Regions from separate parts of the Vibrio sp. C8 genome, predicted to be linked through region 2. Evidence: riboswitches for the same ligand, from Rfam matches in the RefSeq annotation. Region 2 holds a riboswitch; the other holds the start of a gene.
The links. Region 2 has a riboswitch for cobalamin ahead of ACRQQK_RS05710 (cobyrinate a,c-diamide synthase). Riboswitches for the same ligand answer to the same signal wherever they lie in the genome.
Positions count from the first base shown of each region.

Region 1: linked by a shared signal. The riboswitch ahead of ACRQQK_RS10115 (TonB-dependent receptor) and the one ahead of ACRQQK_RS05710 (cobyrinate a,c-diamide synthase) in region 2 are both predicted to bind cobalamin.

Region 1 is NZ_JBPAOE010000015.1:52-8,550, reverse strand. Features, by position in the region: gene ACRQQK_RS10140 (class I SAM-dependent methyltransferase) at 1-272, shown strand, start outside; gene sthA (Si-specific NAD(P)(+) transhydrogenase) at 530-1,930, opposite strand; gene fabR (HTH-type transcriptional repressor FabR) at 2,212-2,853, shown strand; gene ACRQQK_RS10125 (YijD family membrane protein) at 2,853-3,227, shown strand; gene trmA (tRNA (uridine(54)-C5)-methyltransferase TrmA) at 3,294-4,403, opposite strand; cobalamin riboswitch at 4,557-4,758, shown strand; gene ACRQQK_RS10115 (TonB-dependent receptor) at 4,808-6,757, shown strand; gene murI (glutamate racemase) at 6,875-7,675, shown strand; gene ACRQQK_RS10105 (RNA recognition motif domain-containing protein) at 7,644-8,105, opposite strand.
Region 2 is NZ_JBPAOE010000010.1:6,004-14,502, forward strand. Features, by position in the region: gene ACRQQK_RS05665 (MerR family transcriptional regulator) at 1-188, shown strand, start outside; gene ACRQQK_RS05670 (NAD(P)H-dependent oxidoreductase) at 237-812, shown strand; gene ACRQQK_RS05675 (hydrolase) at 1,047-1,586, shown strand; gene ACRQQK_RS05680 (lipocalin family protein) at 1,677-2,192, shown strand; gene ACRQQK_RS05685 (N-acetyltransferase) at 2,258-2,683, shown strand; gene ACRQQK_RS05690 (exoribonuclease R) at 2,835-3,293, shown strand; gene ACRQQK_RS05695 (PhzF family phenazine biosynthesis protein) at 3,330-4,130, shown strand; gene ACRQQK_RS05700 (GHMP family kinase ATP-binding protein) at 4,138-5,001, opposite strand; gene cobD (threonine-phosphate decarboxylase CobD) at 4,994-6,073, opposite strand; cobalamin riboswitch at 6,409-6,609, shown strand; gene ACRQQK_RS05710 (cobyrinate a,c-diamide synthase) at 6,717-8,084, shown strand; gene cbiB (adenosylcobinamide-phosphate synthase CbiB) at 8,084-8,499, shown strand, end outside.

The DNA of each region.
Region 1 (8,499 bases), on a different contig from region 2:
TCAGTTTTGCTAATGCGAGCGCTTGTCTTGTGCTGGCAGGAGATAAAACATGTACCCATTTGGGACAGAAAATGGGTTCAGGCACTTATGCTCATGGTTTTGCCACACCAAAACAGGCGGTAATGAACTGTTTACCTTGGGCGCGACAAGTGAAAATTGCGTCCCCTCTCGATAGCAATTGTGGGCGTTGGAAGTTTTGGCAACGAGTGTTGAGTAAATTTGCTGGGTTAAAACAACGATTTACTCCGGTTGTTGTACAAGTGCGTTGGTAGGCGGCCGTAGTCGATAGTCCTTAACTTAGTTACATTTTGTTCTCTAATGCAAGGAGCAAAGTCGTGGCATTCTTTATGGTTGGCCATGCTCAGTTTTATGATAATTCGTGGACTAAGTCTGGCTATGGTTTTGGTAGGGCAGTGGAAACGGGGCATCTTCTTTGTTTAACACTGTTATTTTCTGATCCAAATAAAAAATCGCAGCCCATAGAGCTGCGATTTTTTATTTAACTGATTTTTCCGCTCAATTATGAAAGCTAAAACAGGCGATTTAAGCCATTCAATGCAGCTACGCGATATGCTTCAGCCATTGTCGGGTAGTTAAAAGTGGTATTGACGAAATACTCGATGGTATTTGCTTCCCCTTTTTGTTCCATGATGGCCTGACCGATATGGATGATTTCCGCAGCACGCTCACCAAAGCAGTGAATACCTAAAATCTCTTTCGTTTCACGGTGGAAGAGAATCTTCAAACTGCCAACATCTTTGCCTGAGATCTGTGCTCGTGCCAAGTGCTTGAATGAAGAACGACCCACTTCATAAGGCACTTTCGCGGCTGTTAATTCTTGCTCTGTTTTACCAACTGAACTGATTTCTGGAATGGTGTAAATGCCTGTTGGGATATCTTCAATCAGTTTGTTTGTGGCTTGTCCTTGAGAAATCGCTTGAGCAGTGAAACGACCTTGGTCATAGGCGGCACTTGCAAGACTTGGATAACCAATTACATCACCCACAGCGTAAATATGGCTTACTTCTGTCTGGTAGTTGCTGTTAACACTTAGCTGACCACGAGAATCTGCTTTCAGTCCAACTACTTCAAGATTCAGCTTGTCTGTATTACCCGTACGGCCGTTTGCGTAAAGCATACAGTCAGCTTTCATCTTTTTACCTGAGTTCAGGTGAACGATAATACCATCCTCAGTGCCTTCGATTTTGCTGTATGTCTCGTCGTTACGAATAACCACGCCACTGTTCCAGAAGTGGTAAGACAATGCATCTGATGTTTCGTTGTCTAAGAACGAAAGCAAGCGGTCGCGTGTGTTAATTAAGTCTGTTTTAACCCCTAAACCACGGAAGATAGAAGCATACTCACAGCCGATGACACCCGCGCCATAAATGATGATGTGTTGTGGGTCGTGTTCAAGGTTCAAGATAGAGTCACTGTCATAAACGCGTGGGTGACTAAAATCCACATCGTCTGGGCGATAAGGGCGTGAGCCAGTAGCAATAACAAATTTATCTGCGGTGTAATTTTCAACCGTGTGATCGCTTTTTGTCACTGCAACAGTATTGGCATCGATAAAACGTGCTTTGCCAAAGATTAAACTGCACTGATTACGATCGTAAAAGCCTTGGCGTAGACGCGTTTGCTTATCAATAACGTTTTTAGCATGACCAAGGATAGTAGAAAAAGTTGAGTGAAGACTGGAGTTGTTGTTGCAGAACAAAGGGTTGCTATTAAATTCGATGATACGGCTAACCGCATGACGCAATGCCTTGGAAGGGATAGTTCCCCAGTGTGTACAACCACCGCCTACGCTGCTTTCTTTTTCAATAATGGCGACATTCATCCCCGCTTTGGTTAACCCCATTGCTGCACCTTCACCGCCAGGTCCACTACCTATTACGATGACGTCAAAGTGGTTATTCAGTGCCATAGATGATCCTTGTTATAATTTGGTTAACATTGCGATAGCGAGATTTTAACTGATATGTGCTAAGCGTGAAACTTAAACCCCTTATAGAGTGGAGAGGATCACGAGATTAAAACAAATATCGCTGATTTAACGCTTAAGTCGGGCAGTTGATGAAAAATGCAACGGTTATGTTAGGAAATTGTCTGATGCTTCAAAATGGTCTGTTTTGCCTCTTAGACATGTTGGTTAATCGCGCTATAGTAGGCGACTTTAGTGACTGACTTGGCAGGGCTTGGCTTAAAATGAAATCCACGGGAATTCGCGCACAACAGAAAGAAAAAACGCGTCGTTCGCTGATTGATGCGGCATTTAGCCAATTAAGTGCTGATCGTAGTTTTTCGAACTTAAGCTTACGTGAAGTCGCACGAGAAGCGGGGATAGCCCCAACCTCTTTCTATCGCCACTTTAAAGATATGGATGAATTGGGTTTGACCATGGTTGATGAAGGCGGATTGTTACTGCGCCAGCTCATGCGTCAAGCACGCCAGCGTATTGTTAAAGAAGGAAGTGTGATTCGCACATCCGTAGAAACGTTTATGGAGTTCATCGAAAGTAGCCCAAACGTGTTTCGTCTATTATTGCGGGAACGCTCTGGCACTTCGTTTGAGTTTCGTGCGGCAGTAGCGCGTGAGATTCAGCATTTTTCTGCCGAACTTTCTGAATATCTGATAGCGACAGGTATGAATCGTGAAGAAGCCATCACTCAAGCGGGTGCTTCAGTCACATTAGTATTTAGCTCTGGTGCAGAAGCATTAGACTTAGATCGACGTGATCGCGATGAACTCGCAGAACGTCTGATCATGCAACTGCGAATGATAGCCAAAGGGGCTTTCTGGTATCGCAAAGAACGTGAACGAAATCGACTAAAAGGCGGGATGAATTAATGTCAAATGAAAGTAGCGGCTCAATCAATCATGGTTCAGAACGTAAAACACTGATACTTGCCTTAATCGCGGGTATGTGTGGTGATGCTTTACTGTCTTGGATGACCATCAGTGAAGTCTCTTTTTCTATTTTCCCTGTTATCGCTTTGGTGCTGTCTGTGCAGGCGCTGTATCAGGAGTACTTACGTAATCCTGTTGCGGAAGACATTCCATTAGTAGGTTTGGCGTGCTTCTTTGTCGGTGCTTTTGGTCACTCGGCATTTGTTAAGGCTCAGTATCCAGAAGCGGGGTCTAACTTCTTTTCGATAATCGTAGCTTTAGTACTCTTGTTATGGGTTGGAAAGAAGCTAGGATTTATTGGCCATTCTGAATAAGTACACATCAGCTAAATACAAAAAAACGAGCCAATTGGCTCGTTTTTCTATTTGTAAACTGGTGAATTACGCTTTTCGCTCCAGCATCACTCCCGCTTCCATATGGTGGGTGTAAGGGAATTGGTCAAACAATGCAAAGCGAGTCACCTTATGTGTCTCACACAAAACATCTAAGTTTTCTTTTAGTGTTTCTGGGTTACATGAGATATAGAGAATGCGCTCATAGCCCTGAACCATCTTACAGGTATCAATATCCATCCCTGAGCGAGGCGGATCGACAAAGATGGTGTTGCAGTTGTAGCTTTTTAAATCAATACCTGCATCTTTCAGGCGGTTGAACTCACGTTTGCCTTCCATCGCTTCGGTAAATTCTTCTGCTGACATGCGGATGATTTGTACATTGTCGATCTTGTTTGCAGCAATGTTGTATTGTGCTGAATGTACTGATGGTTTGGCCAACTCAGTTGCCAAGACGCGGTCGAAGTTCTGAGCCAGTGCCAATGAGAAGTTCCCGTTACCACAATAAAGCTCTAGCAAATCGCCTTTGCTTTCTTGAGTGCAATCGACAGCCCACTCCAGCATTTTTTCTGCAACTTTACCGTTTGGTTGAGTAAAGCTGTTTTCAACTTGTTGGTAGATATAAGGTTGACCGTTCACACTCAGCTTCTCAACTACATAATCTTGATCCAGCACAATCTTCATTTTGCGTGCACGGCCAATAACGTTCAGATTAAAACCTTCATTCTGTAGTGTTTGTTTGAGTGCTTTTGCTGCTGTAATCCACTCTTCATCAAGTTGGCGATGATAGAGAAGAGATACCAGAACTTCACCACTCAGAGTGGATAAGAAGTCCACTTGGAAAAGTTTACGGCGCAGAGTGTCGTTGCCTTTCATGGCGTCTATCAGCAGTGGCATTAAGTCATTAATAAGGCGACTTGCTGCAGGGAATTGATCAACACGGTATTTTTCGCGAGTTTGCTGGTTGAACATGATGTAGTACATATCATCACCTTCATGCCAGATACGAAACTCAGCGCGCATACGGTAAAACTGAGCCGGGGACTCAAAGACTTCCAACTCAGGCACACCATAAGATTCAAACATCTCTCCTAGTCGAGTGATCTTCTCATCCAGTTGCGCTTGGTAGTTGTCTGGGTTTACATCAAGAGTCGCCATTGCTTTACCTTTTTCTGGTACGTTCAAATAAAGAGCGCAGATTTTATTCAATCTCCCGCTCATGTCCAGTACTCTGACTAAATTGATAGCTTTATCGATCGTAAAAACTATAGCTTATACCAATCTAAGCTAGACAAGTTATCGATTGCTCAATACTATCAACCGCAAGCTGGTGTTATTTAGAAGCCTAGATGGCTAAATAAACAAACTTAAAAGGGAATCTGGTGAAAATCCAGAACTGACGCGCAGCGGTAAGAGAGAACGAATACTCAAATGACACTGCAATTTGTGGGAAGTCGAGTTAGTAGGTTAACAGCTCTCAAGTCCGAACACCTGCCAGCAGCTGAGCAAATCAATGGGATGGACCCATGCTCGGTAGGATTAACGCGATTTAGGACAATATAATGAATAAATCCCTTCTAGCGGTGGCAGTGGCGTCGCTGTTTTCTCATACCTCTTTTTCATACGCACAAGAAGCAACAGCTGATGAGACTATTGTTGTAACGGCGAAAAGCGACAATGTGAATTCTATCTCTGACATTCCAGCGAATATTTTTGTTATCGATCAGGACGATATAAAAAGAAGTGGTGCATCGTCTTTGACATCACTGCTGAGAGGTAGAGCGGGCATCCAAGTTTCTGATACAAACTCAGGAGCATCCCTTTCAATGCGAGGTTTTTCAGGATCTCAAGCCATGCATACTACATTGGTTTTAGTGGATGGACGTAAGCTGAATAAACCTGATCAATCTGCTCCTCAACTGTCTTCTATTCTACTTAGCCAAATCGAAAGAATTGAAATTCTCTCAGGCAGTGCTGGAGTGCTGTATGGCGATCAGGCGGTAGGTGGTGTTATTAATATCATTACCAAAAAAGATGTTGAGTCACACGGAGAAGTAAGTGGTTCTGTCGGAAATAATGATTCATATGCTGGTAGTGTTTTTGTCTCTAATCAATTAAATGATGATTGGAGTATTTCTGTTAGCGCGAGTCAGGATAATAGTGACAATTATCGTGATCATAATACACGCGAGACAGGGAATGTGCTTGGTCGTCTCGATTTCAATCAGCAAGATAAGAAATTTTATGTGGAAGCGAGTTACTACGATAACTATCGACAATACGCCGGTGCTTTAACAGAACAGCAATATAATGAAGAGCCTAAACAAGCTCTGACCGATACTGATTATGGGCATGAAATTACTTCAGCATTTCGTGCCGGTTATCAGCAATCATTTGCGTCAGATTGGTCAGTAAAAGGAAATATCAGTTATTCGGACACGGAGCTTGATAGTCTGTTGACATCCTCTTGGGGTGTATCAAAGAGTGCGATAGAAAGTGATCTGTTGGAACTTCAACTGGCTATTGAAAAATCTATTAGTACGGATGCAGGAGAAGGTAATTTTCTATTTGGTACTGAGTTGAATAATAGCGATTATGTTGCAGAACGTGGTGGAACGGTAACCAATACGCAAAACCAACGGAATGTCTATTCTCAATTGAATTATCCTCTACTAGAAACTACTACTCTTATTGCTGGTGGTCGCTACAGTAGAGTTGAAGATCAAATCCAAAACGCCACAACGTATTCTGATGGTGAAACATTAAAAGAAGATGCTTCGGCATTGGAGCTAGGTATCAACGTTAAACCTAACCAGAATGTTCGTTTCTATTTCCGTGGTGAAAGCAACTTCCGTTTTGCTGATGTCGATGAACAAAATTACACTCCGGATGATGTGGACAGTTTAAAACCTCAGCGAGGACTTTCTCTGGAAGCCGGAGCGGATTACGTCATTAATGGTTATTCAGTCAAAGTTGATTTTTATCGTCTGACTCTGAAAGATGAAATTGTTTATGATCCTAGCGCTCCAGCTCCAAGTGGGTCAGGGTCTACGTCAGGCGCGAATGTGAATGCAGATGAATCTGAGCGCCTAGGTGGTAGCTTGTATGTTGATAAATATGTGACCGATACTATTTTAGTTGGTGCGGAATATAGCTACGTTGATGCTGAGTTTACAACAGGAGATAACGAAGGAAAGCAGCTATCGTGGGTCGCTAAGCATACAGGGCGCGGGTTCGTTAATTATGAGTTTATGGCTGACTGGAACTTGTGGTTAGAGGGCGTTTATGTTGGTGATAAATATAAAGACGGCGATAAGAGTAATACTCTTGGTAAATTGGATGATTATTGGCTAGGTAACTTGGCGATAAACTATGTACAAGACTCGTTATCATTTAAATTACGAGTAGATAATGTTTTTGATGAAGGGTATGCAGCCAGTGTGAATAGCTATGGTTCTTATTACCCTGGTAGTGGACGTGAGTATAAACTGACTGCTGCATACCAGTTCTAACGAATCCTTAAACCGCCTTCGGGCGGTTTTTCGCTATTTGGTGTTTTAACAATCATTGCCAATTGATATAGAGCGAGTATGATCGCTGCGTTATCGTTGTTCTATCTGGTTCCCATTGTGTCTAATCAATCTGTTCCTAAAGTTTTAATTTTCGACTCTGGTGTTGGTGGCTTATCTGTTTATAGAGAAATTGAAATGCGCCTGCCGCAGCTTTCTTATACCTATTTATTTGATAACGAGGCCTATCCATACGGAGAGCTAGACCAACAAGTCTTATTACAAAGAGTTGAACGGTTAATAACAGGGCTAGTAGAGGAAGAGGGTTTCGACATAGTGGTCATTGCGTGTAATACAGCAAGTACCATAGTACTTCCTACATTACGTTCAAAACTGTCTATACCCGTGGTAGGTGTTGTTCCTGCGATTAAACCCGCTTCTTCTATAGCGAATAAAGCTGTTGGGTTAATTGCCACCCCCGCTACTGTTACTCGCCAATATACACATGATCTTATTCGAAGCTTCTCAGCGGATAAAAATGTTGAGTTGCTGGGTTCGACACGCCTTGTTGATATGGCTGAAGAAAAACTGAGAGGCAAAGAGATTGATTTGCAGGAACTGCAAAATATCTTAAGTCCACTTATCAGCCATATAGATGTCGCGGTACTGGGGTGTACTCACTTCCCTCTAATCAGGGATGAGATCCAGCAGGTGTTAGGAAGGGATGTACTGCTGGTGGATTCAGGTGAGGCTATTGCGAGAAGAGTAAAATCATTACTTGGTATAGAAGGAAGTGTTTGCTCAGAGAACAAACACACCATTTATTCTAGTGCACCGCCTTGGGAAGAAAGTGCACTGAATGAAAGATTAGAACAGCTTGGGTTCTCTGCTATTCGTCCATATCCTCTTCTGAGTGTTTAGGGTCATTTGCAATTCTAACTTTAAGCGTTCTCTGCATGTAATCGTGCTCATTTAATGCATCAATCGCAGATTGAGCATGTGTTGCCGCCATAACTACAAAGCCAAATCCTCGACGTTTACCTGTTCGCTTATCTTTCATTAGGCGAACCGCAAACACATCACCATGCTGGGCAAATAAATCACGTACATGAGATTCGTTTGCTTTGTATGGCAAATTGCCTACATAAAGTGTCTTGGTTGGTAAGGCTGAATCATCATCTTCTTCTTTAGTAATAGATGGGGTTGATAGGAAAAGTTTAAATACAATAGTTGCTGCCACAACACCCACAATAAAACTTACAGCTGAAGGAATGCTTGGAATTAGAGAAATTATTGCACCGCCAATAATCGCAATCGCGATATTTAAAAACATTGGTTTATTTAAGTTCATAAAAGAATACTACTTGTAAGAATAAAAATTAGATGCGTATCTATGATTAACAAAATAGATACATCAATCTTACGTACATGCTTGAGTTTTTTCCAACCAATTGCTGTGACCCCCCTCAAATGTTGAAATTTTATTCGATAAACAGTGCTTTGCTTGCTTTTTAATCGAACGAAAATTTATTTGAAAAAAGTGCTTGTCTTAATCTCGTACCTCCCTATAATGCCGCCACACCGACACGGAGTGAGACGAATATCACAACGTATCGATTAAGAGAAAAAGTTAAGTTTGAAATAAACATTGACTCTCAAAAATTAAAGCGTACTATACGCACCCCTAGAGATGAGGCTTTAACGGCTGGAATCGATAGAAAAGCTCTTTAACAATTTAAACCTAT
Region 2 (8,499 bases):
TTGCCGAATTGGCTAAATTGAAAGGCAAGCAAGATGATTTTGACTGGAAATCGGTGAGTGATTTTCTGATTCAAAAACAACAAGTGGTAGAACAGAATGTAAAAGAGTTAGAGCTTCAAATTCAACGTATTAAAAGTTATCGAATTTCGATTGATAAGTGTGTTCAAGAGCTTGACTCTGACCTATAGGTAAGAGTTTAAACTGCATTTTTCTATCTATATCGAATGTGCAAGTTTATGAAAAAAGTATTGGTTATTAATGCCAACCCCAAGTCTACTAGCTTATGCAAATCGTTGGCAGAACGATATATCTCTGTTGCGAAAGAGCACCACACCGTTGAACAAATTAATATCGGTGATTTGAATTTTGAAATAAGTTTAGACGAGGGATATGACAGAGTTACTGCCTTGGAACCCGATCTATTGAAATTTCAGCAGAAGATCCAGTGGTCAGAACATGTTGTTATCATCAGCCCCGTATGGTGGGGAACGATCCCTGCAAAATTTAAAGGTGTAATTGATAGAACCTTTTTACCGGGTTTCTCATTCAAATATGTAGAAGGGAAATCATATCCGGAAAAGTTGCTGAAAGGACGTACTTCAGAACTCATTATTACACTCGATAGTCCACCTCTTTGGTACAGGTACGTAAAAGGGAATGCAATATATAAACAGCTAAAACACTCTATTTTGGACTTCTCTGGTATTAAAAATATATCTGCAACTTACTTTGGACCCGTTATCCATTCTAAGAGCGATCATAGGAAAGATTGGTTGAATAAAGTTGCCAAGTTAGCGCGCAATATAAGTTGAATGATGTACTAGCTTAGTTTCCTTTTAATCGGGAATGTTTAGCCAGCCATAAAGTGAATGAAATAGCGACAATAAACGTTTCTGTAAAACGAGGGTTCCTAATTTAGATTTTGGCTAATACCATGGTGTTTGTGAATAATCACCATTATGCAGAAATTTTACATTGTTCTTGAGTTGTGTGTGTTTGATTATCAGTATGGCACTAACAATAATTGGTTTGGCTAAGGAGTGTGCATGCTTAACAAGGAAAATACGGGTCTTATTATCGTAGATGTTCAGGGTAAACTGGCCAGATTAGTGTCCAACAGTGACGTGGTGATATCAAACTGCGCAAAATTAATTAAAGGATCTCAAGCTCTTCGTTTGCCGATCTTTTGGTTAGAACAAAACCCAGACAAGCTGGGTCAGACAGTTGAAGAGTTGCAAACTCTACTGAATGATCGCAACCCCATAACTAAATTTACTTTTGATGCCTGTCGAGAGCCCAATTTTGTAGAAGCTATTAAAACATCCGGTAAAACCTCGTGGTTGATTTGTGGGATTGAGGCGCACATATGTGTCTATCAAACGGCTATCCATCTCAAAAATATGGGGTTTGACGTTCATCTAGTCTCTGATTGTGTTTCTTCTCGTGACCAATCGAATAAAGATCTTGCTATACAAAAATTAGCTGGTTCAGGTGTCGATATTACTGGGTTAGAAATGTGTCTTTACGAGTTAGTTGAAGATTGCCGCGCACCAGAGTTTAGAGATATCCTTAGCTTAATTAAGTAGTTAGTGGCTTACTATCAATTGATTGTAAGTAACCTTAACCCCCGTGCTGAATTGGTGTTTGTAGTTGATACCTAGATTTTGGAGACTCCAATGAAAAAAATTTTGCTCATCATTAGCTCGTTAATTTTAGGTGGCTGTTTGGGAATGCCGCAAACAGTAAAGCCTGTTACTGACTTTGAACTTCAAAACTACCTTGGCAAATGGTATGAAATAGCACGTTTAGATCACTCGTTCGAAGAAGGATTAAGTCAAGTAACTGCTGAGTATTCTCTTCGTGATGATGGCGGAGTGTCTGTGCTAAACAGAGGCTATTCGGCAAGCGATGATGAATGGAAAGAAGCAGAAGGGAAAGCTTACTTTGTAAATAGCGAATCAGAAGGCTACCTCAAAGTTTCTTTCTTCGGCCCTTTTTACGGCTCTTATGTAGTCTTTGCTTTGGAGCGTGACAACTATAACTATGCATTTATTTCAGGTCCTAATACTGACTACCTTTGGCTATTGGCGAGAACGCCAACTGTAGAACCTGAAGTGATAACTCAATTTGTCCAAATGGCAAAAGAGCGTGGTTTTGATACAGATAAGCTAATTTTTGTTGAGCAGGAATAAAGCCTGTTTGACTGAAAAGCCCTGCCAAGAGCGTTCTCAATATGTCGATGAAATAGAGTTTAAAAATGATTAGAAAATGCAGTGGTAACGACCTAAATTCCGTCATTGAAATTTGGCTCTCTGCTTCGATTAAAGCTCATAGCTTTGTACCGGAAGATTTTTGGCGCTCGCAAATAGGCAATATGCGTGACATCTACATTCCAGCTTCGGAAACTTACGTTTATGAACTTGACTCTGAAGTTGTGGGTTTTTATGCATTGTATGAGAACAACCTAGCTGCAATCTTTGTCAAACCTGAACTGCAAGGTAAAGGTATTGGTAAGCAACTCATCAATCACGCTAAAACTTTACGTCAAACAATAGACCTCAATGCGTACAAAGAAAACCAAGCGAGCTATGACTTTTATCGATCGCAAGGTTTCAAAGTGGTGAGCGAACAAACCGATCCTCATACTGGGCATCAAGAATTCACCATGAGTTTTAATGTGTAAGCGGTAAATGACTTTAAGCTGTGAATGATCCACTCTCTTCAGAGCAAGATTTGATGTGTTATTAAACGGACTACAGCTGTAAAAAGGGTGGTAAACCTAACGCTAACGATTAGAATACGCGCTCAGAATAACTATCCGCCAGAAGACCACTATGATTCGTGACTACACCTTTGACTGCCTTGTAACTATGCCTCGCCATGAATTGGAAGAATTCAGCGTGAGAATGATCAGCAAAATGGTTCCTGAAGACGCAATGAATGAAATCTTTACGTTTGAACAAGAAGAAGTTGATAGTGAAGAACGCATGATGTCTGCGCGTTTAGATGCAATGCTGCGTATGACAGCCATTGCGCTAAGTGAAATTCAGCAAGCTTTTGATGATTCAGAAAATGCTAAACAGAACAGTGAAAGAATGACTCGCTTAGTTCTTTGGCACTTCTACGCGATATCGTTCAATCTGGAGCAAGCGATAACGCTTGAAACACATTGTGAACTGGTTGAACAGCTACTCGCTAAAGCGCCCGTCGATGCATTTGGTTGGGTCAATGCGCTTACAGAGCTGTTACACACTTATGCGGATATCAACGCAAAGCAAAATCCTCAAGATTAGATCAACGATCAACCATTGGAAAATAAGGAAATATCCGTGGAGCTATACGTATATCAGGTTGACTCATTAACTTCTGAAGTTTTCAAAGGAAATCCTGCTGGTGTGTGTATTACCGATACTTCGCTAGAAGAATCGACAATGTTCGCTATTGCGGCTGAAATGGCGGTCTCAGAGACCGCATTTTTGGCGACAGACACAATGCAGTTGCGCTGGTTTACTCCTGAGGTTGAAGTAAAGCTATGTGGTCACGGCACCCTAGCGGTTGCCCATGTTTTGCAAGAGCAGGGGCTGTATCAAGTTGGCGATTGTATTGAGTTTAACACTCTATCTGGTGTGTTAACTGCTGAGTTGGGAACTGAATATATTCATCTCTCTTTTCCTGCCCCTGAATTAGAGATGGACGTGGAAATTGACCAGCAACTCATTGAACGTTTAGGTATATCAACGTCGCAGATTGTTGATTACGGTAGCTTCGATTCTAAACAGTTGATCGTTGTTAATGACGAAGCAATCTTACATCAACTTAATCCCGATTTTAGTGGTTTGGTTAAACTCAAAGGCCGAGGTATTGTAGTTACCGCTAGATCTAAAGATGATTTGGATTTTGTGTCCCGATATTTTGCACCTTGGGTCGGTGTTAACGAAGATCCCGTCACTGGTTCGGCACACTGTGCATTGAGTGTCTATTGGTCAAAAGTTCTCAATAAAACAAAGCTGAAAGCTTACCAAGCATCACGCAGAGGTGGTTTTGTTGACGTAGAACAGATCGACGCCAAAACAGTAAAGCTTTCAGGAAAGGCGGTGACGGTATTACAAGGTCAGATGCGGGTTAGATAAAGCTCGTTTAGCGAACACCGCCGTCAACCATCTTGCAGTGATGAAAATGGGGATAAGAATGTCGTATTCCCAGATTTTCCATATCGAAAATAGCGTGTTCAATATCGTGCATTTTCCCGTCAAAAAGTAGTCCAACCACACTGCCACTGTGTGCAACATTTAACCCGTACAGGTCGTGTTTTTCTACAATGTCGAGTAGTTGTTCAAAGCGAGGTTTAGGCAAAATGATCTGACTTTCAATGGCGCTTGCGGTTGCTGCTCTGCCAAGTTGACTCGGGTTGCGCAATTTAATGGCATATGCCAGATCAGTGTTCGCCGTATCTAATCTCAATGAAGAACTCATCAATGAATGGCGGTGAACCACCTTGTGGTATGCCTCTGTATCTAGCTGTATAGGGCTTTCCAAGACCAACACATCAAGATTTGTCATCGAACCGTATTGAGCAGCCACAATCCCTTGGTTGTGATCAAATAAGGTTAGGGCCTTGAACATGGTACTATCGGTGGGTTCGAGTTGAGCGCAAAGGGAAGCAAGGTGTTCTGCTGTGTAGTCACACTGAAAGTAGCGATAGGTTGCAGCAACTGTGGCAGCGATATCGGCGGTGCTGCTTGCCATACCTTTTGCTACGGGAATCGTAGAGTGAAAGTCGATCTTTAATTGCTGAGATTCTGCGCTTGGTATATTGAGTTGCTTTAGGGTTAACTCCAGCGCTTTGCGCATCATCGATCTTTGATTACTTAGCGAAGCCAAACCTGAGCTGACTTCGACGGTACTGAACCAATCAATAGGGCAAGACACAAGCTTTTCACCGCCGGAAATCCATCCTTGAATTAGCTCTCCGCACGAAGCTGGGCAGCTCGCTTCAGCCATAATTAAACACCTTCTTAAGGGCTGACACTAATCGTTCATTGTCTGCTCTTGATTTAATTGCCACACGGTAAAAGCTCTTATCTAAACCAATGTAGTTAGCGCAGCTACGAATCAAAATGCTGTGTTTCATTAGCTGTGCTTGCAGCGTCGACTGACTATCTGAGTGTTTAAAAAAGATGTAATTCGCCGAAGGTTTATAGAGTTTGATTTGCTCAAACTGTTGCAATTCACCCAATAGATAACTTTGCTCTTTGGCAAGCCAGTCGTAGGTTGTTTGGTGATAGGTGATGAAATCAAATAGTACCTCTCCTGCCAATGCAGCAAGAGCATTTATTGTCCACGGTTCTCTTTGTTCTCGAATCTGTTGTAAAAGCTTTGCATCGGAAGAGAGCATGTATCCCAAACGTAAACCGGGCAAGGCATAAAACTTGGTCAGTGAGCGCAAAATGTAAAGATTGGAGTGACAGGGTAGATGTCTACAAAGACTCTTAGTCTCGGGCATAAAGTCGAGAAACGATTCATCGACAAAGAGCTTGATGCCCATGACGTCACAGCGATTTAAGATTTCAATCAGCAAATCCGGATTGGGTTGCAGCCCTGTCGGATTATTAGGTGTACACAAGAACAGGCAATCAAGATCCGGTGAAAGAGCGGTGAGAATACGTTTGGTAACGCGAAATTCTTCCTCTTCACGCAGCAAGTAATTTGTGATTTTGCAGCCAACGCGTGTGAGCGCACGGCGATATTCGCCAAAACTCGGCTCAACGAGCAGTGCTTTTTGGGGCTTTACATATTGCGCCCAAAGAAATATCAGCTCAGTTGCGCCATTGCCAGCAATCACATGGCTTTGTGAACACTGATGGTGACGAGCCAACTGGCGGTGCAGCAGGTGGTAATCAATATCGGGATATTGCTCTAAGCGCGATAAGTTTTCTACAAGTAGATGCTTTAATCCTCCGGGCATACCCAGAGGATTGATGTTTGCACTGAAATCAATGACATCGCTTGGAGCGAGACCAAATTGATTTGCCATTTGCAGGACATTACCGCCGTGTTGTCCACTTATCGCCATATTAGTTGCCTTAAAGCTATATCGAGTTGAATTTGTGTTAGCTCGTTAATTTAACGACATGGGCTTAAACAAAAGTGTTGCGTGTTTCTGTACAACGCCGCCAATCTCAATTAATGCTGGCGCAAATTAACATATTTGAAAATTCCGCAATAGCAATAAATTACCATTTGTATGTTTTCATCGACTCTGTAAGATGCTGTTTTAAATACTTGTTCAGGTTAGCCTCACAAGTTTTTATCTTGGAGATTACAGTTTTGTAAACATTCATTGTCATGGTTTGAAACAAGCCTATAGTGAGATTTAGCAACAAGATATGTAGTAGTTTTAGTTATCGAAACAAAACATTTCAATTTGGTTATGCCCTAGAACGGGTATATATCCCTCAAGGGATTACGGAAGTGAGGTGAGAATCCTCCGCAGCCCCCGCTGCTGTAATGCTGACGATTTGGTTATACCACTGTTTTATCGTTTAAAACGGGAAGGGACCAATAAGGTTGACGCTAAGCCAGAAGACGAATCAAGTTGAACTCAATCAATAACTCCTTCGGTGGGAAGAGAGTGAGAGAAGCAGGTTCCTGACACCAAGATCCTACGACTTTTCAAGCGCCTACCGTCCATTCAGAAAAGTAATTGAAAGTGGACTATGAAAGCATTACTTATAGCGGGTACAAACAGCGGAAGCGGTAAAACAACATTCACATTAGGTTTATTAAGAGCCTTATGTCGTCGTGATCTTAAGGTTCAGCCTTTTAAAGTGGGCCCAGATTACATTGATACCGCGTGGCACAGCAAAGTTGCCAAAGTTCCATCGCATAATTTAGATTCCTTCATGCTCGATGAGGAGACTGTAAACGCTTTATTCCATCAACAAACACAAAATGCGGATATCGCTGTGATTGAAGGTGTCATGGGATTATTCGATGGCTATGGTACAGATCCATACTATTGTAGTAGCGCGGGTACAGCTCGAGCTCTATCTTGCCCTGTTATTTTGGTTGTTGACGGCAAAGCTATGTCGACATCGGCCGCAGCCATTGTTATGGGGTTCCAACAGTTTGGTAAAGAGATCAGCATTGCAGGGGTTGTCTTCAACAACGTTAACTCCGATGGTCACTACCAACTTCTAAAACAGGCTGTAGAAACCTATTGTCATATCCCTGCGTTTGGTCGGTTACCTAAGCTACCCGATGTTGAACTTCCTTCTCGTCACTTAGGTTTGATGACTGCGCAAGAATCACAAAATATGGATTCTCAATGGGATGAGCTGGCCGATGCTATTGAGCAGTATGTCGATGTTGATGGATTGCTTAGTGTTGCTCGTTCTGAACTTCATCAAGGTTCTTCTCACACGGTTTATCAAACGATTGAAGGTAAGGGAAAAGGTCTGACCGTCGCAGTGGCAATGGACAAAGCATTTAACTTCTATTACCAAGCTAACCTCGATTTGTTGGTCAGCAGTGGAGCTGAAATCCTATTTTTTAGCCCTCTGGCTGACTCTAAACTACCTGAATGTGATTTAGTGTATATCGGCGGTGGCTATCCAGAGTTATACGCTGAGGAGTTGTCGAAAAATACCTCGATGCTGCAATCGATTTTTGCAGCTCATCAAGCCAATTTGCCAATTTATGCTGAATGTGGTGGTTTGATGTATCTGGGTAGTTCGCTGTCTGACAGTGAAGAAAAAATCTACCCCATGGTCGGGATTTTATCTGGTCAAAGCATCATGACGAACAAACTGAGTCGCTTCGGATATTGCAATGCTAAAGCAGACATAGACACTTTGTTATGTGTTTCTGGTAATGAGTTACGCGGTCACGAGTTTCATTATTCTGATTTTTATACGGATATGGAACCGGCATTTACGCTTACCAAAGTTCATGAAGGTGAAGTGGTTGCAACGTGGCGGGGAGGCTATCAAGTTGGCAATACTTTGGCTATGTACTTGCATGTTCACTTTGCACAGTCACCAGAAATGTTACTTGAGTGGTTTGCAAGAGCGCGGAGCTTGTGATGGCGTTGAGCATTTATATCACCGCGTTCTTTATCGACCTGCTAATCGGTGACCCCCAAAGTTGGCCACATCCTGTTCGGTTAATTGGTATGGCCATTTCCAATGTCGAGAAACGACTTCGCCACATATTCAAAAGTAAAGTGTGGCTTTACTTTGCCGGCGGGATTTTATGGATATCAATTGTGGTTACTGCTGGATTGGTTACCTGGGCGATAATTCATTTTTGTTATGGCATCCATTGGCTACTCGGCACGGGAGTAGAGGTATGGCTTGCATTCACAATACTCGCGACAGGCTGCTTAAAAGATGCAGCTCAAGATGTGCTTGCCCCACTACGTACTCATGATCTTTCACAAGCTAGACTCAAACTTTCCTACATAGTAGGGCGTGATACCAGTCAACTGGACGAAAAACA